4 regions of the Sutcliffiella cohnii genome follow, and region 1 is predicted to be linked to each of the others. Evidence: riboswitches for the same ligand, from Rfam matches in the RefSeq annotation. Region 1 holds a riboswitch; each other region holds the start of a gene.
What was found. Region 1 has a riboswitch for cyclic di-GMP ahead of BC6307_RS18075 (response regulator). Riboswitches for the same ligand answer to the same signal wherever they lie in the genome.
Positions count from the first base shown of each region.

Region 2: it holds a riboswitch for cyclic di-GMP, as region 1 does, so the genes downstream of both, BC6307_RS19245 (anti-repressor SinI family protein) here and BC6307_RS18075 (response regulator) in region 1, are expected to answer to the same signal.
Region 3: it holds a riboswitch for cyclic di-GMP, as region 1 does, so the genes downstream of both, BC6307_RS19755 (OmpL47-type beta-barrel domain-containing protein) here and BC6307_RS18075 (response regulator) in region 1, are expected to answer to the same signal.
Region 4: it holds a riboswitch for cyclic di-GMP, as region 1 does, so the genes downstream of both, BC6307_RS02420 (sodium-dependent transporter) here and BC6307_RS18075 (response regulator) in region 1, are expected to answer to the same signal.

Region 1 is NZ_CP018866.1:3,591,322-3,599,072, forward strand. It holds gene BC6307_RS25375 (aspartyl-phosphate phosphatase Spo0E family protein) at 119-256, shown strand; gene BC6307_RS18065 (DUF3954 domain-containing protein) at 264-434, opposite strand; gene BC6307_RS24850 (hypothetical protein) at 493-660, opposite strand; gene BC6307_RS24855 (hypothetical protein) at 702-878, opposite strand; gene BC6307_RS18070 (CBO0543 family protein) at 996-1,532, shown strand; cyclic di-GMP riboswitch class I at 1,650-1,736, shown strand; gene BC6307_RS18075 (response regulator) at 1,800-2,156, shown strand; gene BC6307_RS18080 (hypothetical protein) at 2,184-2,414, opposite strand; gene BC6307_RS18085 (IDEAL domain-containing protein) at 2,411-2,761, opposite strand; gene BC6307_RS25580 (hypothetical protein) at 2,758-2,886, opposite strand; gene BC6307_RS18090 (hypothetical protein) at 2,980-3,444, opposite strand; gene BC6307_RS18095 (RusA family crossover junction endodeoxyribonuclease) at 3,616-4,026, opposite strand; gene BC6307_RS18100 (dUTP diphosphatase) at 4,016-4,618, opposite strand; gene BC6307_RS24860 (DUF6011 domain-containing protein) at 4,639-4,794, opposite strand; gene BC6307_RS18105 (Fur-regulated basic protein FbpA) at 4,795-4,983, opposite strand; gene BC6307_RS18110 (ATP-binding protein) at 4,993-5,796, opposite strand; gene BC6307_RS25175 (hypothetical protein) at 5,696-6,634, opposite strand; gene BC6307_RS18120 (hypothetical protein) at 6,650-6,835, opposite strand; gene BC6307_RS18125 (MBL fold metallo-hydrolase) at 6,825-7,526, opposite strand; gene BC6307_RS18130 (recombinase RecT) at 7,526-7,751, opposite strand, start outside.
Region 2 is NZ_CP018866.1:3,808,245-3,815,995, reverse strand. It holds gene BC6307_RS19280 (ATP-binding protein) at 1-921, opposite strand, end outside; gene sinI (DNA-binding anti-repressor SinI) at 1,019-1,141, opposite strand; gene BC6307_RS19275 (helix-turn-helix domain-containing protein) at 1,144-1,497, opposite strand; gene BC6307_RS19270 (TasA family protein) at 1,746-2,387, shown strand; gene tapA (amyloid fiber anchoring/assembly protein TapA) at 2,518-3,357, shown strand; gene sipW (signal peptidase I SipW) at 3,338-3,961, shown strand; gene BC6307_RS19255 (LPXTG cell wall anchor domain-containing protein) at 3,991-4,605, shown strand; gene BC6307_RS19250 (helix-turn-helix domain-containing protein) at 4,877-5,197, opposite strand; gene BC6307_RS19245 (anti-repressor SinI family protein) at 5,293-5,430, opposite strand; cyclic di-GMP riboswitch class I at 5,462-5,569, opposite strand; gene BC6307_RS19240 (alpha/beta hydrolase) at 5,976-6,710, shown strand; gene rnr (ribonuclease R) at 6,744-7,751, shown strand, end outside.
Region 3 is NZ_CP018866.1:3,903,247-3,910,997, forward strand. It holds gene BC6307_RS19755 (OmpL47-type beta-barrel domain-containing protein) at 1-2,305, opposite strand, end outside; cyclic di-GMP riboswitch class I at 2,388-2,482, opposite strand; gene BC6307_RS19760 (flagellin N-terminal helical domain-containing protein) at 2,732-3,544, opposite strand; gene csrA (carbon storage regulator CsrA) at 3,671-3,880, opposite strand; gene fliW (flagellar assembly protein FliW) at 3,880-4,320, opposite strand; gene BC6307_RS19775 (DUF6470 family protein) at 4,334-4,888, opposite strand; gene flgL (flagellar hook-associated protein FlgL) at 4,938-5,816, opposite strand; gene flgK (flagellar hook-associated protein FlgK) at 5,827-7,359, opposite strand; gene BC6307_RS19790 (flagellar protein FlgN) at 7,372-7,751, opposite strand, start outside.
Region 4 is NZ_CP018866.1:523,146-530,896, reverse strand. It holds gene BC6307_RS02450 (spore coat protein) at 1-173, opposite strand, end outside; gene BC6307_RS02445 (spore coat protein) at 184-411, opposite strand; gene BC6307_RS02440 (hypothetical protein) at 585-791, shown strand; gene BC6307_RS02435 (spore coat protein) at 788-1,087, shown strand; gene BC6307_RS02430 (methyl-accepting chemotaxis protein) at 1,147-2,898, opposite strand; gene BC6307_RS02425 (pyridoxal phosphate-dependent decarboxylase family protein) at 2,916-4,553, opposite strand; gene BC6307_RS02420 (sodium-dependent transporter) at 4,582-5,937, opposite strand; cyclic di-GMP riboswitch class I at 6,094-6,178, opposite strand; gene BC6307_RS02415 (MBL fold metallo-hydrolase) at 6,278-7,666, opposite strand.

The DNA of each region.
Region 1 (7,751 bases):
TGCCTATCTTTTATCTTAGGTGTTATGCAATAATTCTTTTGGACTATTCCCACCATTACTTTTGTATATTTTAAGGAGTATAATTATTATGCAAAATAGCGATAATTTAAACGATTTAATGAAAAAAATTTATTACGTAAGAAAGAATATGTTAACCTTAGCATCACAATTCGGTTTGGGTGACAACAGAACCATTTCATGTAGTCAAAAACTTGATAAATTAATAATTAAATATCAGAAGCAAAGAGTGAGCTAGTAATAAATCAAATCTTTCTCTTGTTTGTCGTTTCTAAACGATCAACCTTCCCGCCAAGTACAACAACAGATATTTCACCGTAATCAGGAAGGTCATGCTCTATTAATCTACCGTCTTTTATCACATACATTTTTTTATTATTTGTTAGATCTATTTCTGCCGTTAATTTTCCGTTCACCAGGACCCCTCCTAATGTTATAATTGAGTTGGTTGGGTCAGGAGAAATCCTGGCTTTTTTATTTTGGTACTGTAGGCTCTAGAGCTTCTATCTTTGCTACCAGTTTTATTAAATCCTCTTTAAGTTGTACTGGATGTTCTTCATAATGCCTATCTTCTTGGTTTAGTATCATATTGATTACCTTGACTTTAATTTCTGTTAATTCTAGTTTGTTAACCCAATCCATGTTTATCACCTCGTTTACAGTTTGGTGAGTAATGGATTTATTTATGCTCGTCTCTTTTTTCGATTCCCAGCATGCCTTATTCTGGTTCTTTCACTGTAGGAATTCAAATCAGAGTATGACGTCCCCTTTGGTCTTTCGGTTGGCTTAATTGGATGCTTTTTTATATATTCAAGTCGTTGTTCTTCTGTCATATACCAAACCTTAACCTTGCCAATCACTTAGTATTCCTCCTTCACCTTTTTCTAGAACTGCGCATTAATTAATTTTTTTTGCTCCTCCATTATATGTATTTATATTCCAATATTGGAAATAATTCAATTGTAGGAGGTTATAAAATGTTTGAACAATTACAAGAGCTTAACAAGCAAGCAAATAGAATTGAAACAGAATACTGGGTAAACCACGATTTATTCTCATGGCAGTGGTGGTTTATAGTAATAATAAATTTGTTATTTTTAGTTTTATTAATACTTTTCATGGATAAGCAAAGAATTCAAATTATCACCATTGCTTTCCTATTCTCATTTATCTTGGTTGGAATAGTAAACGAACTTGGAAGCTTTTATGGATGGTGGAGTTATCCACACCAATTCATCACGGCTCTAAAAACAATGAATGCAGTAGATTTTTTGACTGTACCTGTAATAATTACTTTGTTTTATCAGACATTTGGAAAGTGGAAAATTTATTTGATAACAACAACTGTATTTTTTTTAATTCTATCTTTTGTAGGAATACCGATATTCGTTTATTTTGACTTCTACAAACTCCATACCTGGAATTACTTTTACTCTTTTCTAACTTTACTACTGGTTTCAATACTAGTTAAATTATTTACTGATTTTATAATTACGAAATCAAAATCTCTATAAGAGTCCATCTTTTTCGGTGGTCTTTTTATGTCGCAATTTTGGTCAAAGGTTTCTTAAATCCCTTGCAACGGATATTATTTCTACATTTTTCTACAAATTTCTACATTTATGTCGATAGACTATTAGAGGCAAATTTTACGAAAGTAAAAGACGCAAAGCTACGGGCCTAAAACATTTATTTGTCATGGCGGCCGGGTTGCCAGGTATTCATGTCCTGTAATTATATTTGCCTTTTCTAATTTGCCTAATTTAGTAAAGGTGGTTCTTATGAAAAAAGTTCTTATAGTTGATGACTCCAAATTTATGCGCAAATTACTTAAAAGGCTAGTCGAAAAAGGTGATTATCAAATAATTGCAGAAGCTTCTAACGGCCAGGAAGCTATTGAAAAGCTTCAAGAATTTAGTCCAGATATAACTTTATTGGATATTACTTTACCTTGTATGAGTGGACTAGAAATTCTAAAAAAGATAAAAGAACAAGATCCAAGTTCTAAAGTCGTTATTTGCTCTTCACTAAGCTACGAATCACTTGTTGATGAATCAGAAGGTCTTGGTGCGAATGGTTTTATAGTGAAGCCATATTTTGATAAACTATTATCCACACTCGATCAGATTAGTTCTTAATTTCGAGAGAGCACACACTCTCTCGAATCATTTCTTTAGACCAAAATCGGCTTTTATCAAGTTGCCCTGAACTTCGTAAGAAGGGTCTCTATCTTTAACACTAGTAAGCAATTTTTCTACCTTTTTATCAGTTTCAAATTTCTCCGCGCATCCTTTAGCAAATGCTGTTATTTCAGTAACACTCATACCTTCACGTAATAGTCCTCCAACCGCTAACGCCATATATTGTTCTGCTTTTAATTCCGCTTTTATCTTCACCAGCCAACCAACTCCTTTGGTAAGCGTTCCGTTAGTTCCATGAACCACTCTTGGTCGTTCATATCAAGTGCTATATCGATAAGAACGTGTAAATCGACTTCTTCCAGTGAAGGTTCTGCTTTGGAGAGGTTTTCTATATCAACCCATTCCACTCTTCTAATTCTTGATCCATTTCCATGCTTTAGAAAAACAACCTTTGCAATATTTTCATCTTCCTTTACAACTGAAACAAATCCTACTGACCCTTTAGCCTTTGGATTATAACCAAGGCTAATCTGTGATAGTTCTACCCAGTCACCTTTTTGTAGTTGACCTATCTCTAGAATGAAATTTTCTTCCGTGTTCATGATTCATCCCTCCCCATTTTAGGAAAATCATTTTCCCAACGTCTTTTCCATTCTTGCAGCGCCTCTTCGTTTTCGTTTTGGCATAGTTTGACTAACTCTATCAGTGATACTTTTTCTAAGCTCATTGAAACTCTCCGATTCTACCAATTCTTCTCGTAACACTTGCTTCTGCCATTCTAGTTGTGAGTTGTTATCCTGAGACATGTACTCACTTCCTTTCAAAATAGGCTTAGTTGTTCATATTCCGTTGGCTCTGATTCCACATATATCTCTTCAAGATCAACTTCCTCTATGCTTACAACTTCTTCAGGAGAATCATTTAGAGTAACTTCTTCAAAGTTTGAAAACCAATCTAATGGGAAACAACCTCTTAATCTACTAAGCTCTGGATCCTTGTAAAAATTAGCATGTGTTCCTTTTACCCTGAGGAAATATTCTCCTAGCTTTACTCCTTTGTAACCCTGCTCACGGTACACTAGCTGTGCTTTATAGAGCTTTTCTTTATGTAGTTCTTGATTAGCAACAATTTCAAACCGTTCAGCATGGTAACAACCTCTGTGAGCACCTTTGTTAGGGAAATTAGATACGTAATAATGTTCAGGGCCGTTCGGAAAGAGGTAATACCTCTCTCCATTCTTCAAGAGCTCTGAACTATCCGCCTTTACGCAAACACCCTGTAGCATACCTATACCTTCTTTCTTGCCTTATTTTCGGTATCTCCGAGCCACCTAACTTTTTGCAATCAGTACCGAAACGACTGGAGCAGTGACTATACAGTGAGCATCTGTTCATACATGTCATTATCTTGTCCTCTTTTTTCATCCAATCAGTTCGAACATCTGATATGATTACATTCATGTTCCTTTCAACTCCTGAACAGTAATATCAATACCAGGAACTTCACCATACAGTTTAATAGCTGTCACCTTAGATACCTGATTGTCATCATGCCAGGCTAGTTTGTTAAGTGCATCAAAAACACCTTTTACTAAATTGTCTGCATCAGGCTTCTTGATGTGATATTCTCCTAATGCTGCAACCTGCTTCTTCTTGCTCCAACTTTTCGGTATTGGCATCTTAAACCATATTTCTACTGCTATTGGACCATCTAGTAGTGTTTTCTCCTTCAACTGCTGTTTGGCTTTCCACTGGATAAAGCTTTTGTAAGCTAGATACCTTTGGGCATTGGGTTTAACAAACTTTCCTCTTCCCGTCATTCTTACGGCTCCCATTGGCTCAATAGGAATTGATAGTTTAATAGCCATTGTCCTGTCTCTCATGATTCATTTTGTTTTTGGCGGAGTATGCTTCCTCAATCTGTTCGAATGTAAAGCCAAATTGAATCATCCCGATTGCAATAAAGAGAAACCATGCTGTTCTAAAACAAAATTCATGTTTCGAATATGTTAGAAAGAAGTTAGGTTCGTTTTTATCATGTGACATTTTTGCAATGAAGGACTTTAATTCTAAATACACGCCATTAATACCACCATCAAATCCCTTTTCCTCGAGTTCAAGTATTGCCTCTTCATGTAGATATAAATATTCTTGCCAACCTTTCTGATTAGCAAGTGAGAGAAAGAAATGTACTGCATCCACATACTCTTCAAGAAGGGGATTTTTAGTTAATCCTTGTTGAGCAGCATAATAAGATTTCAGACCTACTCTAGTTCTTGGCTCTTGATCATCGCTCCAAACCTTAAACCAGCGACCCTCATTAGCAAATTCACTTAACTCAACATCTAGTGCAACTAATGTATTTCGGAATCTCTCTTCATCCGTCCAAACGATTCCTTTTTCGGCTATAATTCGGTTATCTAGTTGCTCTTGTGTTGCCAACATTTTTTCTAGACTCATAGTCTCCAACCTTTCGTGGTTTATTTAATAACTAGTACCGTCTCTTCAACGAAGGATAGTTGCCCCTCAGGAGGCTCATTTTCGCGTTCCTTAGCTTTCTTTTCACAAACAGGACCAATACCTCTTTCAATGCTCCTTTGACTTTTCAGTGGTCTATTAAACACTGGACAGTTCATTTATTTTCCCTCCCCCGACATTTCTTTGCCAAATTTACATTTAACGTTTATATGAATTTGCTCTAGTTCTGATAGATTTAATTCATAGAGTTGCTTCCCGTCAGGGGTTTTAAAGTATCCGTATCTCATAAGCTGGTTAACTAAATAATCTCTTCTTTCTTGTCGTTTCTGTCTAAGCAATGTACTCATGTTTTCCTCCTAGCTTGGTGCTCCTACTAATCTATGGTTTAGCTGTTTACGATCTCCTTTAATAACAACTGTGTAGTCCTGGCACATTTGATAAATTCGTGTACCTAATGCCTCATCAATGTCGCATAGTTCGTCAACTGACAGTTCAGATGAAACCAATATTGGCATGTGATTCAAGTAACGATAGTTTAAAACGGCATACATCTGTTCAATTTGCCAGTCAGTAGCTCTTGGTTTTCCTCTAGCTGGCTTGAATAGGTCATCGATAAATAAAACATTTACCTTTTTCATTTTTTCCAGCTTTTCCTCGAGCGCATCGAAGTCATCTTTTAAATCACCAAACCCTTCAACGAAAGGAAAATACAGAACTGGAACATGTTTTTTCTGTATGAAATTGTTCGATATAGCCATAAGTAAGTGAGTTTTCCCTGAGCCGGGTTGACCTAACAACGCTATGCTATTATTGCGGTTTTTCTTGATAGATTCGAAGTTCTGATAATACATAAGTGAGCATTCGTAAGCATCTTTGATAACGTCTGGTTTATTCTCCGTATCGAAGTTTTGGAAGCCCAGCCTCTTAAACTCGTTTGTTATTTCACTAGTTTTCATCAAACGATTTGCTCTTCTCCAACTAATGCAAGTGCAACGAATCCAAACTTCTACTCCATTTTCGTAGCCAATATAACCTGTTTCATCTTTGCATTTAGGGCAGTCATACTTTGCTTTTTCTAATCCATCCGACTCTTCCGCCTGTAATTGACTCGTTTTCAACTGCAGCCTCTTTAAGATTTCCTCCATGCTTTGGGTTGCCATGTTCTTGTATCCTCCTTTTCGCTAGTTTTTTAGAATCTAATTTTTGTTGATGCTTGTCCAAGATGTATCCAACACAGTATGAAAGGCTATTTATCCTGTCTCTCGAGTGTTTTGGTTTATAATTATCAAAGCGTTCTTTTAGGTATATCAAGGCATCTTCAATTGGGACGTTCGCGTTTAATATTTCATATGCAGCTCGTTCATCCGCTGGGGAGAAGTCAAAGCCATATGCTCTAAGTTGTATAAAACGATCAAGAAGAACTTTAATTGCTTGCTCAGAAGTATGTGATATTTCTCCAGACGGCACTGGATCACCACGCAATGGGTCGGTCGTAGGCACCCCGTCACTGTCTTCTGTCGCATGTGCGTTAGTGGCAGCAGCAATATCTTTATCATTCTTAATACATTCTTTATCATTCTTGTTTATATCCACGAGGTGTTCCCTGTCTGTTACCTCACTGTTACCCTCAACGTTATTTGACTGGTAAGATTCCCAATTTATCAACGTTATTAGTGTGTATTGCCTGTTACCCTTACCCCTATCTATGCTAATCATGGACTGTTTTTCTAGCCAAGATAATATAGTCGAGACTGTCTTTGGGTTAGGCTCTTGCCATTTCACCCCCTCATACCAACCGATATTTTTTGCAATATCCCTTACCGAAGTAAGGTGCTGACCAGCTTTTATGGTTAAAAAGGTACCGTCTCGCATTGGAATTCTATTATCTTGATGATTGACTTTGTATTTGAGATATTGCCATGTCCTATGATAGAGAGGGGGCATCATCCATACGGAGCTTTCTAGTTCTTTCCTAAAGTCCTTGATGTACCCTTGCAAGGAAAAACCTCCTAACTATCTTGGGTCGTTTTTAGGTTTAATAATTGCTTGCATACCTGATATTTTTACTAATTCGTAACCTGGATTGTACCGATTAACGTAACCAGCAACATACCGTTTGAATAGTTCTGCTCTTTTTGTGTTACCTTCAGTAATCCATACATAACAACTAGGTATTGAAACTTTTAACTCACGGGACATAAACCATCTTCCCTGTTAGCTCCATGATTTCTTTTTTAAATAATGCTTCATCGCTGTTACTGTCACTTAGATGTAAGAGCCATATTTCTTGTACTTTAGATAGGTCATTTGCTTTTAAGAATTCTTTTAAGTTTTCTAAACTGAAATGTGACCGTAATAATCGCTTTTTCATTACAGATGGAACGGATCCATCCAATATATTTTGATTAAGTATTTCCAAGGAGTAATTACACTCCACTAGGATGTGAGTGAGCTCTTGAAACTTGTATTTGATGTAATAGGTATCTGTAGCAAATAAAAGCTTTTCTCCCTCTTGATTAGCTAGTAGAAAGCCTAGAGGCTCACTAACATCGTGTTGAACATCGAACGGAAGTATGGACCATGTACCGATTTGAAATTGCTCCATTGCCTTCACACGCTTAATTCTGTGGTGACTAATACCTAAGGTGTCTACTGTTCCAGAAGACGTATAAATGTCGATTCCAGCCTTTAAAACCTCTTTAATACTTTTACAATGGTCACCATGTTCGTGTGTGATTAAGCACCCTGCAACCTCTGACATATTAAAATCAAAGCCCTTTTGTATCTCCCGATAGTTGATACCGCATTCTAGAAGAAGGGGCGTATGGCCGTCTGTAACACGGTAGCAATTCCCCTTACTACTAGAAGCTAATGCTGTAATTTCTATCATTACCAATTCGGCCCGTTTGTTTTTGAATCAACAACATCCTCTTGTTGCGTTTCTTTATTTCGTTGCTGAGTACTTGCCTGATTTCCTTCTGTGACATCTATAATTTCAGGCTGTTTTCTCAAAGGCTCACTTCTTTTAATGTCTATTAGTTCTTGATTTGCTTTTTGCTCAATTTCCTTTTGTGCTTCATATTCTGGATTAACTTCTTTACGCTCGTTTTCGTAC
Region 2 (7,751 bases), 220 kb from region 1:
TAAATTGACGAATAGCTGCTTAAATTCCATTAAAGTACATTGAATCGAATAATAATCTTCAATGTCTAATTCTATTTGGATTGTATCAATGTGAGCGTACGTATTTAGCAAATCCATTACATTATAAAGAGCTGGTTTAACTTCAACTGTTTCAACTTCACTAACCTCAGGCTTTGCGAGAGATAAAAAGTCTGAAATAACCGTTTCAGCTGTATACAGCTCGTCCATCATTAATTTATAATGCTTCTTTATATGGTCAGGTAATTGCTTATCTGTTTCATGTAATTGGATAAATCCTTTCACTACTGTAATCGGATTGCGAATTTCATGTGCAACTGCTGCAGCCAATTGTCCTGTTGTCTTTAATCGTTCATCCTCTTGGATTTGCTGATAATACTGCTTTTGCTCTTCAATTTTTTTCTTAATGAGTGCAAAAATAAAATAAAGCATAACTTGGCATGCTAAAAAATTGATCGCATAACCGTGTAAGTCTTTATAAAATATAGGAAAACCAGCTCCTTGATCTACTAAAAAGACATAAAGCATAAAAGAAAGTACTATTACAACATTACTAATTAACGAAAAATAAAATAGCCTTTGATTGTAGAACAATATCGCTATCCCTGGAATAAAGCAAATGATAAGGAGTGGTGATAAAGTGAATGGATAGAAAATGAACATTGCGTAAAAATAAATGGGCATTGCAATGTTCAATGCATATTTAGTGAAGATATTTTTCTTTTTAGGATAAATAATTAATAGTATGGAAATGACTACTACAATTAATAGGTGCGTAATAAATGTGGCTGTTGGCCCATTTTCCCACAGTTCAATGAACGAACCTAACGTCATTAAGACGATACTAGCAATCGCAATAATCCAATATATTTTTTTATTTGGTAAATGGGTTTGATTCTTCATGTTAATACCTCAATATTTGTAATATCTCCATTTTACTAGATTATAGTTGGAAAGAAAATGTAAAAAAAAGAGAGACCGCTTTGGCCCCCTAATTTTCCTATTCAACATTCTTACTAAGCTCCTTAAATGCCTCACTTATTTCTTCCATCGTCATCCCCATTTCTTTGGCTTCAAGAATCATTTGAATCCAGTCACAATCTAATTCATATTCTAGGTCCACAGTTATTCCCCCTTAATTCTTTTCGTTTCTTGCCATTTCTTAAAATGAAGGTAATCACGAAACTGTACAAAATCTTCTTTTGTCATCCCCTCAGAAATCGCTTTGTATAAAAGCCGTCGCCATTCAGCATCTAGCGTAATTTTTGGCCCACTTACCTTTTTCTTTTTATTAAGTAATTCTTCTATATCGGTATCTAATGATGTCGCAATTTTACTTAACAATTGAAGAGAAGGGTTTACTTGCAAATTTCGTTCTAATTGACTCAAGTAAGACTTTGAAACACCTGATTTTTCCGCTAATTCACTTAAACTAAGTCCATTATTATTACGAAGTTTCTTTATCTCGTCACCAATCATACACATCGTCCTAACTATATATCTTTTTGTTCATTATATCGTACAGTTAATTCATTATAAAAAACAAAAAACTAAGTAAATGAGAGAAAACTAATGAAAAAGTCCTAAAAATGTTCTCAATTGCGAAAAAACGAACTAATTTGGCGTTTTTCATAACGAACAAAGTGTTTTATACTTCGTATTGTAAGGTTCGTTAAAGAGAACAACGAACTTAAAAATTTTACCTTAGGGGTATAGGAGGAAAAAGAATGAGTTTAAAAAAGAAATTAGGTTTAGGGGTAGCTTCAGCAGCACTAGGTTTAGCACTAATTGGTGGAGGTACATATGCGTACTTTAGTGACACAGTAGCAACAACTAACACATTTGCATCGGGTACATTAGATTTATCCATTAATCCAGAGTATGTAATTCGTGCTGAAAACATTAAACCAGGAGATATTATGCCAAGAGCTTTTGAACTTTCAAATGACGGTACTTTAGATATCTCTAGAGTTGATATTCATACAGATTACACTGTTGAATATGGCGACAAGTATACAGGAGGAGACTTAGGTGAGCATATTCTCGTACATTTCATGACAAACGTAGATAAGAATGGTCTAGGTAATATCGTTGTAGGGCCAAACAATGTTATAACTACTACTACTTTAGCAGAACTAAAAGCTGCAGATGGTCTTCCTGATGCAGTAGCAAATGATCTATACGTAAATTTACCGTGGCTAGGTGAAGTAAATGGAGAAAGGGGCGGCCTTGCAGCTGGGGATTCAGATGACTTAATTGTTGTGTTTGAATTTGTAGATAATACTGAAGATCAAAATACATTCCAAGATGCTGAGTTGACTCTCTTCTGGAACTTCGAAGCTCACCAAACAGCTGGAACTATAAAATAAGAAACTAGATAGATTGGGGAAGGGTGGGGTTAGCTCACCTTTCACCATTTATTTTTTATCATAAATATATAAATCTAATTGTATATTCATGATAGAAAGTAAAAGCATTAAAGGAGGTTCTAACATTGAAATGAGGAGCTCTAGATTAAGGAAGTTTGGTAAAAAGAACAAAGGGTTTCTAATCATTTTACAATTAGCTGCTATTTATTATGTATCAATTATTTCACTATCATATTTAACAAATGGAACACTAGCCTATTACAGTGACACTTCACAAACAAACACTAGGATCACTACTGCTTCAGATTGGTACGACGGAAGTGATCTTATTTTTCCTAATAGAGGTACTCAAGTTGTACATAGTTGTCCTCCTGAAGAAATCGGTGTGGTAGTTAAAAATGATGGATTAGATATGTCTAAAGCGACAGAGTATGAGATTTATTACACTGAATTATATGAAAATGGGAATCCACTAAAACATGGTGATAGAATTTTTTCAGGTTGGATTGAACCGATCCCTAAAGGGGGGACTGTCCTCTTAACTTATCAAGCTGAAAGTGAAGGATGGTACGTTTTCAAAGCTCTACAAAGACCTGGATTTGAAAAGGACTATATTAATAGAAAAGAAGTGTGGAGTGAAAAAGTGAAAGTCCAGTGTAAAAAACAGAAAGATATTAAGGGAGCAGCTGAAGAAGAAGAGAATGAAATAGATAAGTCATTAGAGGAAAAGGAAGAAATAGTAGAAGAACAACCGAATGAAGACATAAAAAATGAAGAGGAAGAAAATAAAGAAGAAAAAATGGATGAAGAATTAGAACCAGAGCCAGAAAAAGAAGAAAAAAGTGAAGAAATACCTCCAGAAGAAAGTGACGATGAAAAAACTGAAGAAGAGATATCTTCAGATCAACCTAAGAATCAGAGTATAGATGAAGAAAAGGAACATGAAGGAGATGAATCAAGTGAAGGATAAGCTTAAAAGCCTATTTAGTCTAAAAAATATAAAAAAATGGTTTAGTAGTTTAGTGACATTTACTTTATTTGCAACTTTAATTTTAATGGCTGTTCTCGTAATATCCTCCAAAGCTGCTGGAGGAGAACCACAAGTTTTAGGCTATCAATTAAAAACTGTTTTATCTGGTTCAATGGAGCCAGAAATAAAAACAGGATCCGTTATTGCGGTAAAGCCTGATGTAGATATGAAAGGCTTTGAAAAAGGGGATATTATTACATTTAAAGCAGATACAGAGAAATTAATTACTCATAGAATTACAGAAGTTGTTACTAGTGGAGAACATGTAATGTATCGAACTAAAGGCGATAGTAATAATGCAGAAGATTCCGCGCCTGTTTTGTCTGAAAATGTAGTTGCACAGTATACCGGCTTCACTATCCCATATGCTGGTTATTTTATCAACTTTGCGAATTCTAAAAATGGAAGCTTACTTTTAATGGTCCTTCCAGGTATATTACTCGTACTTTATGCTGGTTTAACAATTAAGAGTGCAATAAATGAGATCGAGAAAAATAGTAAACAACTAACTGTTCCAATTGAGGATACACCGCCAAAAGTTTAGTTAAGCCCTTAAGGGAAGGGAGAAACGGTATGAATGCTATAGTAAAACTTATCATGTATAGTGCTTTACTAATACTAATAATACAATCGGCTACTTCTTCTGTTCTTGCTGACTCTAATGAAAATGAAATAGATATAAGGACTTCACCCGAAAAAATACTTTTTGAATTAGATAACATGAAACCAGGAGATTGGGCAGAAAGAAGTTTAGTAGTAACAAATAGCGGTACGAAAGATTTTAAATATCTTTCGTCCGCAAGTTTAGTTTCAGGTTCTGAAAAATTTTATAATGCTCTTATTTTATCTATTTCAGATAAAAGTGGACAGATTTTTAATGGTAGTCTTGAAGATTTTAAAGCGTTAAATCCAAGAGAAATTGTATCAGGTGGAAAGGATGAATTGTTATTTAAAGTGGAGTTTCCATATGAAAAGGGAAATGAGTATCAAGGTTTAGCATCTATAGTAGAATTTAAGTTTTATGCAGAAGGTACACTTGGAGGAGTTAGCCCTGTGGATGGTGTAAAGTTACCTAAAACAGCTACAAACATTTTAGATATTATTTTAATTGGTGTCATTATTTTAACTATAGGTACATTTATATTAATAATAAGTAATAGAAAAAAACGAAAAATGCAATATAAATAAATTTTTAAAGTTATTTCTTTTAAAGGAGAGAAATTAAGGTGTACACCAAAACCTGCCCAACCTGCACGAAACCATCCTACTCCAGCTCAGAATTCTCCCGATGGATCTGTCCAACTTGTTCAACAGACTTAACTTCTCAAAAGGAATACGTAGCATTATGTCATCAACCAACTAAATACGAAAGAAAGAAACAGCTTACTCTTTATGTAAAGAGCTATAAAATCGACCGAGTCATATAATAAAGCGCCGATGCATTTTGCTATCGACGCTTTTATTTTTGGCTTGCTTTCCATTTATTAAATTCTAGCCATTCTTTGAATTCATCTTTTGATACACCTGAATTCATAGCTTCTTTTACTAGGTTAGCCCACTCTGAATCGATGGCTCCTTCGTCTACTTCTTCATGTAGAAGGCTGTTGACGGATACGCCTAAAACTGCTGAAACCTTTTCTAAAAACTGTACAGATGGGTTCGATTGTAAGTTACGTTCGATGGAACTTAAATAAGATTTAGCAACCCCTGCACGCTCTGCTAGTTCTGACATGGATAATTTCTTTTCTTCACGAATTTTTTTGATGCGCTCGCCGATCACAGTAGTCACCTTCTTTCTCTATCTCTAACTTTTTCTATTATATCATATATCGAAGGTGTTGTTTGATATTTCAAACAAAAATAAAACTATACGAACTAAAGAGAGGTGTTCGGATAGTTATGTAAAAACTCTCTAATTTCTTCCACGCTAATGCCGAATTCTAACGCAGATGATATTAGTTCAATCCACTCTTTATCTAGATTCTCAGTCATTTCTAGTACCCCATTCCCCATACTTTTTCCCTCCTAAAATACAATCAGTATCCCAGGCAGTCCAGCCATCATAGCAGATTTTTTTCTCTTTCTTTGTTTATCTCCCGTAGACCTGTTGACTTTGCGTCCTTATTTTTCAATAAGTTTGCCTTTGACTGAATCAATAGTCGCACTACTTTTTCTATATGTCCAAAGTTATTATAAAACAACCATATTAAAGATGTTGAAGATACATGTCGAAGTAGTAAAAAAGTGATAAATCTCTCTAAAGCTTGATATGATAACGATTAGAGGAATTAAATGTTAATTTTTTACTAAAAAGGAGAAAAATAATTTTATCCACTTTTGTCGAAATAGTCTGAAACTTAAAGTTAGGCAAATTGTTACCCACATAAAAATAAATAGGATTGCGAAGCTGTTACTTTTTTACTAGTAATTCGTTTAGCACCATATTTCATGCGTAACAAAACGTTTTATGGTAATATATTCTTTTTGGATAGGATAAATTTTTACTTATAAATGGTTGAGCATACTATACATAATAATAAAGAGTGAGGGATGTCCCAATGAAAGTGAAGTTACCAGAACCGTTCACGTTTGAAGGCGGGGAACGAGCGGTTTTACTATTACACGGATTTACAGGAAATTCAGCCGATGTTCGCATGTTAGGCCGATTTTTAGAAACAAGAGGTTATACATGTCATGCACCACAATATAAAGGACATGGTGTTCCGCCAGAAGAACTTGTTCATACAGGCCCGGAAGATTGGTGGCAAGATGTAATGGAAGCTTATCAGTTTTTAAAAGATAAGGGTCATGAGCAAATTGCAGCTGTTGGTTTGTCTCTTGGAGGCGTATTTTCTCTTAAATTAGGTTACACTGTACCTATTAAGGGTATTGTCCCAATGTGCGCACCAATGTATATAAAAAGTGAAGAAGTAATGTATGAAGGTGTTTTAGCGTATGCTCGTGAATGGAAGCGAAGAGAAGGAAAAACACCAGAACAGATTGAACAAGAAATGAAGGCTTTTGCTCCGATGAATACGTTAAAAGAGCTACAAGCATTAATCGCTGACGTTCGTGACAATGTCGATATGATTTACTCGCCAACATTTGTAGTTCAAGCACGCCACGATAAAATGATTAATACAGACAGTGCGAACATTATTTACAATGCAGTGGAGGCAGACAATAAGAAAATAAAATGGTATGAAGAATCAGGTCATGTCATTACGCTAGATAAAGAGCGTGAACAACTACATGAAGATGTTTATGAATTTTTAGAGTCATTAGATTGGTAAGGTGTATTAGACAATTAAAAGGAGGGATGGGAAATGGAAGAAATGATTCAAGAACATATAGAGCGGCTTCTTTCCTATATGAAAGAAGAGGCCTATAAGCCGTTAACTACGGGTGAGTTAGAAAGTGCATTCGGAATAGAAGATTCAGAGGAATTTAAAACGTTTGTCAAAGCGTTAGTGCAAATGGAAGAACAGGGGTTAGTTGTTCGTACGAGAAGTAATCGTTACGGGTTACCAGAAAAAATGAACCTTGTTCGTGGTAAAGTAGTTGGCCATTCAAAAGGGTTCGCTTTCGTTGTACCGGAAGAAGCTGATTTAGAGGATGTGTTTATTCCACCGACAGAGCTAAATAATGCGATGCACGGAGATATCGTTCTCGTACGAGTGAACAAGCGTGCAGAAGGTGGTTCTCGACAAGAAGGAACCGTTATTCGGATTGTAGAACGTAGTGTGAAGCAAATAGTCGGTACATATACAGAAAGCAAAAATTTCGGTTTCGTTATTCCTGATGATAAAAAGGTAACGAGTGATATTTTTATACCGAAGGAAGCAACAGGTGGAGCGGTAGAAGGTCATAAAGTTGTCGTGAAAATTACAACGTATCCAGAAGGACGTTTAAGTGCGGAAGGAGAAGTAGTTGAAATACTTGGGCATAAAAATGATCCTGGTGTTGATATTCTCTCCGTTATTCATAAGCACGGATTACCTGGTGATTTTCCGAAAGAAGCGCTGGACCAAGCGATTGCTGTACCAGACGAAATTAGCGAAGAAGATATGAAAGGCCGCCGCGATCTTCGTGACGAAGTGATCGTTACGATTGACGGTGCTGATGCGAAAGATTTAGATGATGCTGTAACGGTAATGCAATTAGATAACGGAAATTATAAATTAGGTGTACACATTGCCGATGTTTCTTATTACGTAACAGAAGATTCCCCTATTGATAAAGAAGCGTTAGACCGTGGTACAAGTGTTTATTTAGTAGACCGAGTTATTCCGATGATACCGCATCGCTTATCCAATGGTATTTGTTCTTTAAAT
Region 3 (7,751 bases), 310 kb from region 1:
TCCATCTCAACACAACGTCGTTTCCGTTGTTAATAGAGTAAGTGACGTTTTCTGGTTTTTGCATTTGCGGAAAGACAACTTCTTGCGTAACTTCAATACCTTCTGCGGATTCTCCGAAACGATTGCTAAAAGAATGCACAACATACGTACGCTCCCCTTCCGCTTCGTTTGAAAGAATAGTAGATAAAGAGGTCACTGTCCTTTTTAATTCCTTCTCTTCGCCTACCACTTCGTAAATACGATAGTTATTCGCAAAAGGCACTGATTCCCAGTTTAATACTACATCATTACCGTTTTGCACTCTTGATATTGCAGTATTTGGGGCTTCCATAGTCGGATGAACTAAAGAAATTTTAACTTCTGCTCCTTCTGGTGATTCTCCTAGTAATGTGGAGGCAGAATGAACAACGTAATGATAATCTCCTTCTGGTAAATTAATAAAGGATAAAGCTGTACCAGTGATGGAATTTTTAAAAACTCTTTCCCCATCAATGATTTCGTAAATGTTATACCTATTTGCATATTGGACACTTGACCAAGTTAAACGAATATCGTTTCCATTATTAATGGTATGCGATAGATTAGTAGGAGTGGCCATTGTTTCCCCATTCATTGTTACCTTTAGCACTGAACCTTCTGGAGATTCTCCAAAGCGGCTAGAAAAGGCATGAACGACATACGTATAGTCACCCGGTGCGATATTTGAATAGGTAACACTTCTTCCTGACACTGTACTTCTTAATACTTTGTTTCCATCTACTACTTGATAGACTCTATAATTATTCGCGTAAGGAGCTACATCCCAATTTAACGTAAAGCTAGTTGGATTATTTATAGATTGAATTAAATTTTCCGGTGGTTTAACAACCGGGTGTTCTAAAGTGAAAGATAATTGACTTCCTTCTTCGGACTCTCCAAACCTAGTAGAAAAGGAATGTACTACATATTCGTAATTTCCTTCTGGCATATTTGTAAAGGTTACACTAGTGTTGGTTCTTGTGCTTACTAACACCTTTTCTCCATCTACAATTTGGTATATCTTATAGTTATTTGTATTAGATGTAGTATCCCAGCTTAAAGCGATATCATTACCATTATTTATTTTATAACTAAAGCTATTCGGCGCTTCCATATCTACTTTTTCTACTGAGAAAGTAACAACACTACCGTCCACCGATTCACCAAAGCGGTCACTAAAGGAATGTACCTCATATACATAATTACCTGCTGGCATAACAGGATAAGTAACGCTTGTACTAGTTACGGTACTAACTAAACTTTTCCCTTCATCGTTAACTTGATATATTTTGTAGCTTGTTGCGTAAGGGACAGTCCCCCATGATAAAACAATATCGTTATCGTTCTGGATTTTGTAGGTGAAATTAGCTGGTGCTGTCATCGTGATTTCACTTACATTAACATTTAGTAAACTTCCTTCTTCGGACTCTCCAAAGCGATCATTGTTAGAACGAACTTCGTATACATATTCACCCGGAGGTTGGTTTGAAAATGTCACTTTATTATCTGAAATAGTCCTTTTTAAAACCCTTTCGCCATCTAATATTTCATAAACATGATAATTTTTCGCGAAAGAAACAGCATCCCATTTAAGTGACACATCGCTTCCGTTAACTAAAGAATACGTAAAATTTTGTGGAGCTGCCATTGTCGGATAAGCAACTTCCACTTCGACTATATGGGATAACGATGATTCACCGTATAAAGAATGCGAAGCAGAAACAGCATATGTATACAGTCCTTCAGGGGCATTATTAACTTTGTATGTAGTTCCAGCTTCAGTTTCTATTAATGAAGCATCACCTTCTGAGGATATTTCAAAAACATGATACGTTTCTGCATATGGAGAAGCTTCCCAGTTAAGTACAATATCGTTACCATTTTCTATCTTATATGTTACCGTCGATGGTGATTCCATAGTAGGATACGTAATATCAACATTAATCGGGGCACTCGGTCCAGATTCCCAGTCGCCATTTAGTGTAGAAACAACATACCTGTAGGAACCTTCCTCTAAATCATTCAAAGTGAAATTAGCAGCTGTTGTTTCCCCAAGTAAAATTAACTGCCCTTCTGTAATTTCATAAACATGATAGCCTGTTGCTCCGTGAACAGAATTCCATACTAACTTAACATCATCTGGCGTTATATATTCCGCTGTTATATTACTTGGAGGTAACATATTGTTATCGGAATTGGCAAACGCATTAGCTACTGGAAGTAACGTCTGAGCAATAATAAGTAATAATGCTAATAACGTAAACTTCCTAAAAAACGATTTTTTCATCCTTTTGTCCTACCTTTCATTATTTTTGACCAAATAAAAAAGAACCTTCTACAAGGTTCATAGGTTAGGAACTATGATTCCTTGTGGCAACCGGCTACCATCCACGTTTTATCTATCACGCAGAACAGGTCCTTGGCTTTGCGTCTCATAGTTTCCTATGATTTGCCTTTTTCACTTGGTATTTATTACTATAATAATAGGATAATAGATTCAATAAATTAAATGAATGAGTAATTTATCCTATGTTTTATTTAAAAAAATTGGTTTAAAAGAGTAAATAGATTTAATTTTTATGGTAATATATTGAAACTTATCAAAACACCACTAATCTTAGGTATTAATTTTCAAACTCATGTGATGAAAGTGTTTCAGAAAAGCTCATATGAAAAGAGACCTTATTAATAAAGGTCTCTCTTTTTGTTAAAATTAACGAAGTAATTGTAATACAGCTTGTGGCTGTTGGTTAGCTTGAGCAAGCATAGCTTGAGAAGCTTGGTTTAGGATGTTAGAGCGAGTGAACTCCATCATTTCCTTAGCCATGTCAGTGTCACGAATACGAGATTCTGCAGCTTGTAAGTTTTCAGAAGCATTTTCAAGATTTTTAGTAGTATGTTCTAAACGATTTTGCCATGCACCAAGTTGAGAACGCTCAGAAGATAATTCTTTAATTGCATCATCGATAGTCGTTATAGCTCCATCCGCTCCAGTTTGAGTTGCGATATCAACAGCATTTACTGCAAGAACAGTAGTAGCTCCCATATCTCTAATTGTAACATTTAACGCTTGCCCTGCATCTGCACCAATATGAATTTGAGCATCAAAGTTACCGTCAAATAATACTTGTGAGTTGAATGTTGTGTCAGTAGCGATACGGTCAATTTCCTCAATTAATTGTGCCACTTCTTTTTGAAGTTCAGCACGGTCATCGTCAGTATTAGTATCATTGGCTGATTGAACCGACAATTCACGCATACGCTGAAGAATTGCGTGAGTTTCATTTAAGGCACCTTCTGCTGTTTGGATTAAAGAAATACCATCTTGAGCATTTCGACTAGCTTGGTCTAATCCTCTAACTTGCGCACGCATTTTTTCAGAGATAGCAAGACCAGCCGCATCATCACCAGCACGGTTAATCCGTAGACCGGAAGATAACTTCTCCATTGCTTTACCATTAGCGTTTACGTTCATTCCCATTTGACGATGAGCGTTCATTGCGTTTAAGTTGTTATTGATAATCATTTTGATTTCCTCCTTGAATTGTCCATCCACATCCATGTGGGGTATTTTTCAAAAGTTTTTTGTCGGCCGACTTTGAACTTTTGTTTTACATTCTTTATATCGACACGTTTTTATAAAACTTTACACTTATTTTAATTTTTTTATATCTATTTTCCTAGAAATTGCATTTTTGTTTTCGTTTTGGATTGCTTCTAGTACTTCTTTTCGATAAATTTCGATTTCTTTCGGTGCTTTTACACCTATTTTTACTTGTTCACCATCTATACTTTGAATGGTAATTTCGATGTTTTCATCGATAACAATTGTCTCATTTAGCTTTCGAGTCAGAATAAGCATTATTTTTCCTCCTTTTCACTAATAGGGAGGATGTGTTTCGTATTGTATTTCGTACCGTTTACAACAATTTGTTTCGCCAGTTGATTTTCCTTATTAATTACGATAGGGCCTTGTAAGTTAGCTGTCGACTTTTCGAATGGATCTGCAATGGTTAGAACAACATAAATTTCAACAGATTGGCTAGCTGAAATTGCTAGAGCTTGCTGAGTAGATTCTTCTAACTCAAACTCATAGTCATTATAGAAAAGAAATGGATTTGTAACGATAAAAGCTAAGTCTGTTGTATTTACACTTTGCAACGAGAAATAAACATTTTCCTCTGTTAGTGAGAGTAGTACGAACTTTTTTTCATTCTCAAACCCAGGTAAACCGTTTTTAAAGGTAATAATGTCGGACTCCTGAATCGTAATATCTCCGTGATAACATGTATTAATTTTCATATGTACTCCATCCTTATATTTTAAAATCTATATCAATTGAATTATATTGCTTAATCTCAAAATCTAAACTTCCTGGTTGATACGTTAAATTCACTTTATTAGCGTGACTATTAATGATCGCTTTATTCACTTTCACATCAACATTTAACTCGCTTGGTTGATAATCTATTTTGACACTAAAAGGCGATGGAATAAAGCCAATGTTGAATTCATGCATTTTCCTCGTTCCATTCCTTTTACTAATTTCGGTTAATGCATTATATTTATTCTCGATCTTCATTAACTCGTCGCCATCGCTTGCTCTACGGGCCATTCCTTCTTGAACATGCTGATGTCCTTTTTTTGCTTCTTCCTCAATGGAACGAAATATATGTTTTAATCCCATGTCCTCCCATGCTTGTGTTTGGTCAATTGTCAATTTACTCGGTATCGTTTGCATTGATACTTCCGCATGAGGCTGTTGAATATCAATCGTTGCTTGGGGTTGTTCAATTTCAAGCGTATGCCATGTACTCGATGATTCCATAATAAATGGCTTTGTTTCTATCGTTATTTGAGGTATTTTCATAGTCTCCCTCCTAAAAAGAAAGCTACCTACAAAAAGTAGATAGCTAAAATTATCTTAAAAAGTCTAATAAAGAAGGCTGAATAATTCTTGCACCTACACCTAATGCAGCACGGTGTACACTTTCAGCAGTGATTAAATCGGTAATAACTTCTTCTAGGTGAGCATCTTCGTTATCGGATAACACTCTAGTCGCAACATATTCTTGATATGCAAGGCGATCATCAATCATTTCTAAGCGATTATAACGAGCACCGAGCTCTGAACGTTCGGCGTTCATGCTGTCGATTTGGTTATCTAATCTACCTAGAAAAGCGTCTAAGTCTACAGAGTCATCACCTGTTAAGCCTTGTTCAATTTGATTCATGATTGTAAATAATTCCTCGTTAAATACGTTGTTCGCATCAATATTCGCTTGAAGCTTTATTCCCTTTGATACTTCAATCATGAATGGCTCGTTTAAGTCCTTAACTGTAGCCGGGGCGCTTCCATCTGTAACTCGCGGTTCATTTATCGCTGTTCCATTGAAAATATATCGCCCAGTAAATTGCGTATTTGCCACTTGCACAAGTGCTTCTTTTAATTGCCCAACTTCGGAAGCAATAGCATTTTTATCTTCATCTTGAAGCGTTCCATTTAACCCCTGTACTAATAGCTCCCTTACACGACTCAATACATTCGAACCTTGTTCAATCGCAGCCTCGGACTCTTCCATCCACGCATAAGCTTCGGAAAGGTTTCGCTTATATTGTTGAACTTCTGTTAAGTTTGTTCTGTAGTACATTCCCTTCATCGCAACAACTGGGTCATCTGAAGGACGAGTAATCTTTTTACCAGTAGAAAGCTGTTCCTGTAATTTGCCCATTTTATTGAAACCTTGGCTAATATGGCGCAAGGAGTTACCTGCTAACATTGATTGTGTTACACGCATAGCTGTTCACCTACCTTCCTACTAATCCCATACCGTTAATAATTCTATCTAATATTTCATCTGTTGCTGTAATCATTCTTGCAGATGCGTTATAGGCATGCTGGAATTGAATCATATTGGTCATTTCTTCATCTAATGAAACGGAGCTTACCGATTGGCGACGTTGGTCAACAGAAAGTCGTAACGTATCACTATTATACGAAAGTCGATTTGCTTCTTGAGCGTCTACTGCCATTGAGCCTATTAAACTTTCGTAAAAGTTTTGAATAGTCGTAGTGTCTCCACCAATATTTAACGCGCTATTTTTCACTTCAGCAAGTGCAATTGCCCCTTGTCCGTCACCTAAATTTCCGTTTGACGAAGCAGCGATATTATTTAAAGAATCATAGATTACATCATCCAGTTTAATCGCCTTTGCAGCACCATCGCTACTATCTAACGGGGCAAAGAAGTTATATTCTGTATGTTCTCCCGCCTCGATGCTAGATACGCTCCAGCCTTCATTATGAACACGGTTAAATTCGGTAATGAAATCAAAAGCCATCGTGTCTAACGCTTTTAACATTTCTGGATAAAGGCCTTTTTCTTCTGTCCCTTTCATGTACCCGTGTGACTCAAAAAGAGCTTTTAGTTTTCCTGCTGATTTAAACTGGTCTGTCTCTAATGACACAATACCGCCGATGGAAATTTCACTTACTAACCCTGTCGTATTGTCATATTTAACATCAAGATGATTTACTCTATTTGTTTGCCCATCCACTAGTTTTCCAGCCATAGGTATTGGAACACCGTTATCGTCTACTAATTCAATACTATATTTACCTTCTGCTATTTCTAACGCATTACCACCAGATTTAACTGGAGTTACTTTAATATTAACTAATGAAGAAAGCTCGTCCACTAAACGGTCTCTTTCATCATATAAATCATTCGGTAATAGTCCGTGTGGTTCTACACTCGCTATTTGTTCATTTAAGTTATTAATTCTTGTTGATAAAGAATTTATTTGTTTTGCCGTAACATTAATCTCGTTCTTTAAGTCTTGTTGTATAGATTTCATAGAATCTGATAAATAATTAAACGTTTCCGCTACCGCAATTCCTCGTTGGCGAACTACAGAACGAGCACCTGTATTCGTTGGATTTACAGCTAAATCCTGGAATGACTGCCAAAAGCGGTCTAACGTTTTCGATAGACCAGTATCAGATGGCTCGTTCATTATTTCCTCCATCTTTTGTAAGGAATCCGCTTTCGTTGACCAGTAGCCGAACTTATTGTTTTCTCCGCGAAATTGAATATCTAGAAAACTTTCGCGTACACGTTGAATACTTCCTGCCTCTACACCCGTTCCTAACTGACCAGGTATTTGCGGACGATTCATCGAAGCAGGAGGATAAGGTTCTGTTTGGACGAAGTTTACTCGTTGGCGTGAGTAACCAGGTGTATTAGCATTGGCAATATTATGCCCCGTAACTTGTAATGCTGTTTGTTGAGTGGTAAGTCCACGTCTTGCAACTTCAAGACTATGAAACGTTGAACGCATCTGTTTTTCCTCCTATGCTTTTGAATCGAACATCGAACGAGTTGGTGTAGCTGGCTTCTTCCCTGTTGCAGCCTTTTCGTACGTTACGGACGTTGGCTCTGGGTTTATAGAGTTTAACGTGACTTGGACAAATTGTAATGATTGTTGTAAAAGTCCTTCGTTTAGTTCGTTCCGTTCTTGTAATTGTTTAATAACGTGAGTTAATTTATCTTTCAATTGTAGAAGCTTGTCCGCTTCTGAATCTGTCGCTTTTTCGATAAGCTCCGAAATGGTAGCACCCGTACCTAAATTTGCTGTAAGTGTTAGACGCTCTTGCTCTAGTTGACCGATTGCTTTTACAAATTTGTTTTCTTCTTTTGTTAGCTGCTGCAATTCCTTTGCGTCACCAGACT
Region 4 (7,751 bases), 1.8 Mb from region 1:
TCCATCTGGTTATATAAAACATTCCGTAATTCTGGATTCGCAGTTTCTGTTAAGGTAACTGCGTAGTATCTTATCCCTGTTTTAATCGATAATAGCAGATCAACAGCGATTGCAGAGTCTGCCATTTTCGGCATTCCTTCTGCATACTTAGGATCTAAATAATCTTCGTTCATGTTTTACACCTCAGCTTTCATGTTGATAATCGGTACGTGTCCCTCTATAAAGTGTCTGTAATTCTTTAAGTGCTTGCATAGATTGCTCTATATCTTTATCCATCAATTTTTTTAAATCGTTATCAAAGCATACTCCTTGCATTAGTTTCGTTTTCATTAAACAAATTGTTTTAAAATTAACCATTTCGTGCGTGTCCATCGTTTCGTGAAACGCTAGTTCAGCTTTTTGTTCAGACATGTTACACACTCCTTTATCAAACATTCCTACTTTAATTTCCCGATTTATATTGTCATCTTCCACAATAAACAAAAAATTCTTCTTCCATAAGTGGTTAAAATTAACTAATAGAAATTGAATAAGTTTCATTTGAGAGAAGAAAGATTAGAAATGTTAAGGAAAGGAGACCGACAATGAAGACAAAATTAGCACTACATGAAGCATTAGAAGCACATGAACTACTAAATTTTAAAAATTTAAGTATAACAAAATCATTTATGATGAGTGGACTTGTTCAAGACGAACAATTAAAAACGATATTAAATCAAGAGGTTGAATTTGGAACAAAGTTTATTCATCAATTACAGAACTTTTTAACAGATCGGAGTAATGAGGCATGAATAACATAATAAAAAAATTAATGGGGATGGGCGGCATGACAGACACGGTTATTGCTACAGATTTCCTCGTCTCTACAAAGGCTGCTGTTAGAAACTTAGCTTTCGCCATTACCGAAACAACTACTCCAGAATTAAAGAAAGTACTGCGTGAGGAATTAAGAAATGCGGTGAAGACACATGAGGCGATTTCCAATTACATGATTAAAAAAGGAGTCTATCACCCGTCTAATCTGGAAGAACAAATAAAAGTAGATATGCAAATAACAGAAACTGCATTAACACTAACCGAAAAATAAAAGAGAACATTTCCTATATTCGCTTTTATGCGCGTAATAGGAAATGTTCTCGAGTTTTTCTAATTAGTAGCGTTAAATTTAGCCATCGTTGTTTTTAATTCTACCGCTAAATCGTGTAACTCCTTAGCTGCATCTGATAACTCATTGATGGATAGTAGCTGTTCCGTTGTACTCTTTTCAATATCAGAAGTAAAATCAGCGTTTTGATGAGCTATTATTGTTAACTCCTCAACAGATGCAGTAACTTCTTCTGTGCCTGCTGATATTTCTTGCGTTGCACTAGAAACACTTTCAATTTGCGCAGATATTTGATCGGTGAACTGCTTCATTACGTGAAAAATTTCACCAGTTTGATTAGCAATTTCGGATCCCTTTTCTGCCTCCAATGTTCCTTTTTCCATCGATGTGACCGCATTATTCGTATCTGCTTGAATTTGTTCAATAATTTTTTCTATTTTACTAGTAGATTGGTTAGATTCTTCTGCAAGCTTTCGAACTTCTTGGGCTACTACAGCAAAACCTTTTCCATGTTCTCCTGCTCTGGCAGCCTCAATCGCCGCATTCAACGCTAGAAGGTTTGTCTGAGCTGAAATACTAGTTATTACCTCTAAAATACTACTAATTTCATCGGAACGTACTTTCAATGTATTAATAACGTCGCTAGATTCTTTTACAGTGTTATTAATCGTTCGCATTTGCTCCACGACACTTTGAATAGACGTTAAGCCGTCATGAGCGTATCTTTCCATATCTTTCGATAATAATGATATATCTTGAGAGGAGTTCGCGATTGCTTCAATTTCAGAAGCAATTTGTCCCATCGCTCCCGCCGATTCCATTACAGACTTTTCTTGCGATTGAACACCGGCTGTCATTTTATTAATGTTTTCACTTACAACCGTAGAAGTATCAATTGATTGTTCACTAACTTTTTTAACTAATTCAGAAGAGTGTAATACCGTATTGGACGTTTCCCCAATTTTATTCATCATCGTTTTTAACTGTAGTGCCATTTCATTAAACGCTTCGTTCATTTCTCCTAAATCATCGGCTCTCGTTGGCAAGTCAATGTTCAAGTTGCCATTTTTCATCTCGTTAATTCCATCCATAAGATGGCGTAACGGTTTAAATAGCATACGAATTCCGATAATTTGTACAACGATAATAACGATAATTGCTGGTATTAGGATAATGAGAGATTTAAAAATAAATTCACTTGTACCATCCTTTACCATACTCGCATCTACATCAATGGCGAAAAAAGCAAACGAATCCCCTGATTGGTTACTTATTGGATAAAGAACAGTAACCCAAGTACCTAATTCATCCTCGTACACTGGGGAAAACGTAATACGATTTGTTTCATTTAATTCTTTTATCGATTGAACGACAACTGCTGGATGTTCGTATATATCGCCAGCCCCTATATTAAATTCTTTTAACGCCTCTATTAAGTGCGAGGGGATTGCAATAATTTTGGAAGAATTACCATCGACTAGCTCTGTACTGAAAATATATGCTTGTGCAACATTTGGATTAGTTGATGAGATGTAATCAAATAATGAAGTTAACTCTTGTTGCGCTGGATCTTCATAACTAGAAGCTTGAGATGCCGCTTGAACAATAGTAGTTTCAATTTCATCCGCCCAACGAGTTGCTAGCGCCTCTGTTTGCTTCTCTAATTCGGCTACTAACACATTTCGTTGAATTTGGATACTGCTTACCATTAATACTGTACCAACAAGCAATAATAACAACGTTGTAATTAGTATAGACTTTGTCGCAAAAGATAGTTTTTTAAGTTTAGTCAAGATGCTTTACTCCTTTTTTATACGTATAATAACTCGTACGATTTTTCGTGTATGTTCATATGCTCCTGAAGGAATGCGATATAACGCTCCACTTCCTCTACTGTTGTATAAGGGGAGATACTAAAAAACTTATGAGCATAAATAGAAACATTTTTATTAGAATTTGCCGCGACTACTTGACGTTGCTTTTTCGTATTTCCGAAGAAAACATGCTCCCTAGCTATGCCTATTAGTTCAGCAAACTCTTCATTATAATGATTAATTTCATTAATTTCTTCCAAAGTTAACATACCGTTCAACTCTTCCTTCCAGCGGCTATTAGTAGGATAGAATCGGAATGTCGTAATTGGTGATACTTCATTTGTTATTTCAACATTGTTAAATGCTAATTTAAGAGTTTTTCTAAACCGTAAATTTACTTCAATATAATTAGCTAATAAACGTTGATACCCTTCCATTCCGAGCGCTAATAAGGAAGCGTATATGGAGATAGCACTACCCATTCGAGAACATTCTAGCGTATAACTTGTATGATAACTTCCGTAACCTCGATTGCCAACGTAAGGGGTTTCTGATGCATCTAAATCTACATATTGTAAATTATTTTTATCTTTTATTAAGAAAAGACTCGTGATGTAAGGAGTTTGACCTAGTTTATGAAAATCAAATACCATGCTGTCTGCTAAATAAACTTTACTAAACTTCGTATGATAGTTTTGTAACACATGTAAAACATCACTATGTAAATTTAGCGGATTTGACTCAAATGAATATTGGTTGAAGAACGTATACATTCCCCCCATCGCCGTATCCGCATGAATATAAATTGGCTGAAGATCGTATTCTTTTTCCAACTGTGTCGTAATTTCTTTTATCCCTTCGATGTTATCAATGCCAAACGTATCTGTCGTCCCCATCGTTGCTAACACATATAAAGGTATTCCACCGAATTGAATGATTTCTTCCATTTTCTCCTTCAAGTCATCCAAATTCATCGAATGGTCATCATTAACTTTTACACGAATCATATTATTAATGCCGATACCTGTTGCCTCGACAGACTTATAGAGACTATAGTGAGATAACTCTGAACAGAAACAATATAAATTGTTCGGTACCCCTATTTTATTGGACTGTGGAAAGCGCCTAGTTATGGCAAGTCGTAATGAGTTGAATACCGCACCTTGGCCCCCCCACGTCGTATAGCCAGCACTTTCGTTCGAGTCGTAACCAACTACTTTAGATAACATACTCGTAATCTTCACTTCTGCACTAGCTGCTGCTGGACCTTCGACATCCCATAAGCTATTACCGTTCGTTAGAACCATTACTAAATTTCCAATAATACTAGCGATGTTTGGAAGTGGTGCAGCATTCGCTACATAACTACTATTTACAAAACGATGTCCTTTAACAAGCTCTAACAGCTCGTCAATCGTATTTTCCATTGATAAGCCCGCACTCGGTACCGATGAATGTTCCATAAGACGATTATAATAATCCTCACTGTAAACCGGCATTTCACCTAGTGTTAACTTAGAAGGATCTTTTAGTTCATCTATTTTTGATAGAATCGTTTGAACATAGTTTCCTAATTCCTCTCTCTGTTTCTCGTTTCCGTCCACACTTGGAAACAACTGTTGAAGTTCACTCATTGTTGTCATATTTTTTACCCCCATTTATTTAAAAGAACCACTTTAATACACCAATAACATCTAAGAACACAATAATAATGGCAACAGGTGTAAAATATTTCAATAAATAATACCAAACGTTAAAAATACTAGCTCTTATATTAGATCCTGCTCGCAATTCATCCATCAATTCACTTTTCGATACTTTTAATGGAATAAAAATTGCTAGGAGTAACGCTCCTAACGGCATTAATATGTTACTAACGGTAAAGTCGAACAGATCAAAAAATGTTTTATCAAAAATAGTTACATCTGCCATCACTCCATACGATAAACAGGAAGGAATACCAACGATAAAAATAAGTATTCCAACAAGCCATGTTGTTTTTTTCCTTTTGCTATTATCTTTTTTCGTAAAAGCAGCCACAATAATTTCAATCATAGAAAATGCCGATGTTAAGGCAGCAAATAAAAATAAAACTAAAAAGGCAAGAAAGAAAAACATTCCTAACGGTAACTGTGAAAACACCGCCGGTAATACAGCAAAAATTAAAACCGGTCCTGCATCTGGTTCCAATCCGAACGAAAATACACCTGGAAAAATAGCTAGTCCCGCTAAAAGAGCAATCACAATATTAATGATAACGATAGATAATGCTGAAAACGGAATATTTTGTGTTTTAGGTAAATAAGAAGCATATGTCACCATGACGGATACCCCTAAAGAAAGGGTAAAAAACGCCTGGCCAAGTGCGAATAAAATACTTTCTGACGTTAGTTTAGAAAAATCAGGAATCAGTAAAAATTTCACACCTTCCAACGCTCCATCTAAACTAAGGGAGCGAAAGACGATGACGATAAATAATACGAGTAAGGCTGGCATCATTATTTTACTAGCCTTTTCAATTCCTTTTTGAACACCTTGTGATACAACAAGTATCGTAATAAACATAAATAATAGTTGGCCTAATAGAGTCCAAAACGGCTTAGAAATTACTTGACCAAAAAGTGGTCCGTATTCAGCTTGAGATAGACCGTTCAAACCGCCTGCGAAAACTTCTATTATGTATAGAATGATCCAGCCCCCAACAACACTATAAAAGGACAATAGTAAAAAGCTAGTGAACACACCTAGTTTTCCGATCACATTCCATTTTGAATTTGGGGCAAGCTTCGTATAAGTCGAAACTGCATCACTTTGAGCTTTACGACCAATTACAAATTCTCCGACTAAAAGTGGCAATCCTAGAAATAACGTAAATAATAAAAAGACTAGTAGAAATGCTCCTCCTCCACCAGTACCCGCTACATAAGGGAACTTCCAAATTGCCCCTAAACCAATTGCTGAGCCAGCAGCGGCCCAAATAAAACCAATTTTTGTTTTCCAATGCTCTTGTTGTGTCAATTACTTTACCTTCTTCCTTTAAAACATTAAACAGCGATAGATACCATTCTATTAAAATACTACGGATACTCCTTGATATAAAATCATAAAAAAATGCCCACCTAAATAAGGTGGACATTGATGATTAGCAGATCAAAAATAAGTATATCCAGCCTGTTCGGTAACCCGGCGACCTTAGAGGTATCTCCTTAGGCCCGTAGCTTTGCGTCTCCACTTTTCAATGGATTTGCCATTATCGTAGGTATCTTCTTTTTTGCACCATTAAGTATAACATAAGTATAATCGGCATGTTGACAAATATGTTTATAAGTCTTTAGAACTAAAATAAGCATCTTTACCGTTACTTATTAACTATATCACCTATTTCGTATACTTCCCCATAAGCCGGTAAGAGCTGTTGCCCATTCTTTGGTTTCAATCTTTCAGGATAAAAGCTATGAAGGGGTATGAGTACTTTTGGGTCAAGTTCATCAACAATATACTTTAAATGCTGAGGTAACGCATGCCCTCCTGAACTTACTTCTACTCTTTCTAAAGAAAGTAGTGATAATATTTTCTCTAGATTATGGAATGCCGGGTCATAATCACCTAAAGGAACGCCGTTGGAGTGGATGTATACTCCATTTTCAACGTGTAGATCAAATAATTCTATTATATTCTCATAACTGTTTTGAACGAAATATCTGCTTGGATTCTCATTAATTTTTTCTTTATTTATGAGTGGATATTTTTCCAACAATAGTTTTTGCCAATCGAGCAGCTTGTTTTCTCTTATCATAGTTTTTAGCTCTTCTGATTCGAATATGTAAAAGTGACATTGTGGTAAAAAAGTATGAGCAAGTTGCGCTGTTTTTATTTCTAAAACCACTTTTCTTTTAGCCTCTTCTCCTGCTTTACACATACCGTTAATGCGTTCCATATTTCGATGGTAAATATTAAAAATACCAATACCCTCTGACTCTTTTAACATTTGTGCAACATTAATTTGTAGCTTCGTTTCCGTAAGGAGTTTATCTGGCAATTCATTGTTACTGACTAAAAGATGTTCCGCTAATTCCTCTTCACTTTTTAATGTTGTTCCTTCGATAATAACTGCATCATACCTTAATTCTTTTGCCTTTTGTAAAAACTCCTCCATCACCTCTGGTGAAGAGCCGTGCAATCTAAAATCACCTGTATAAATAATTTTTGCATCAGGAGTTTCTAGATGAAATGCGCACGCCCCGATAACATCATGATCAACAGAAAGAGGTGTTACTTTTATTTCTCCTATATGAAAAGATTGATCGTACTCACAAGATTGGTACGACCTTACACCAGGTACACCTTCCCCGATTAATTGTAACTGATTATATAGATTTCGAGATTGTTCCGTCATATAAACTGGAATAGAAGGATCAATACATCCGATAGCTCCCATATGATCTAAATGCAAATGAGATATTAAAACAGCTGTTTTTCCCTCATATTCTTCCGCTGAAATAACATTATCACTTACTAAGTGCTCCTTATTGTATATTCCTTCAATTTTCGGTATCATACGTAGCTTTAAGTAGTCTCGAACTATCGCACTATTGCGCACCTTCACTTGTCCGTCAAAAATAGCTGTCCTCGGGTCAAACGTTAATCCAAAGTCAAAAATAACACGCGATTGCCCGTATTGTAATTGAATAATGGTACCGCCAATTGTTTTTAATCCACCAAAAAATTGAATCAACGTTTTACTCATTCTTCGACATCCTTTTCTTTTATGTAATTGTATTCGAAAAAAGAGGGTGTCCCACTTATCATTGGGACACCTTCTATTATATGTT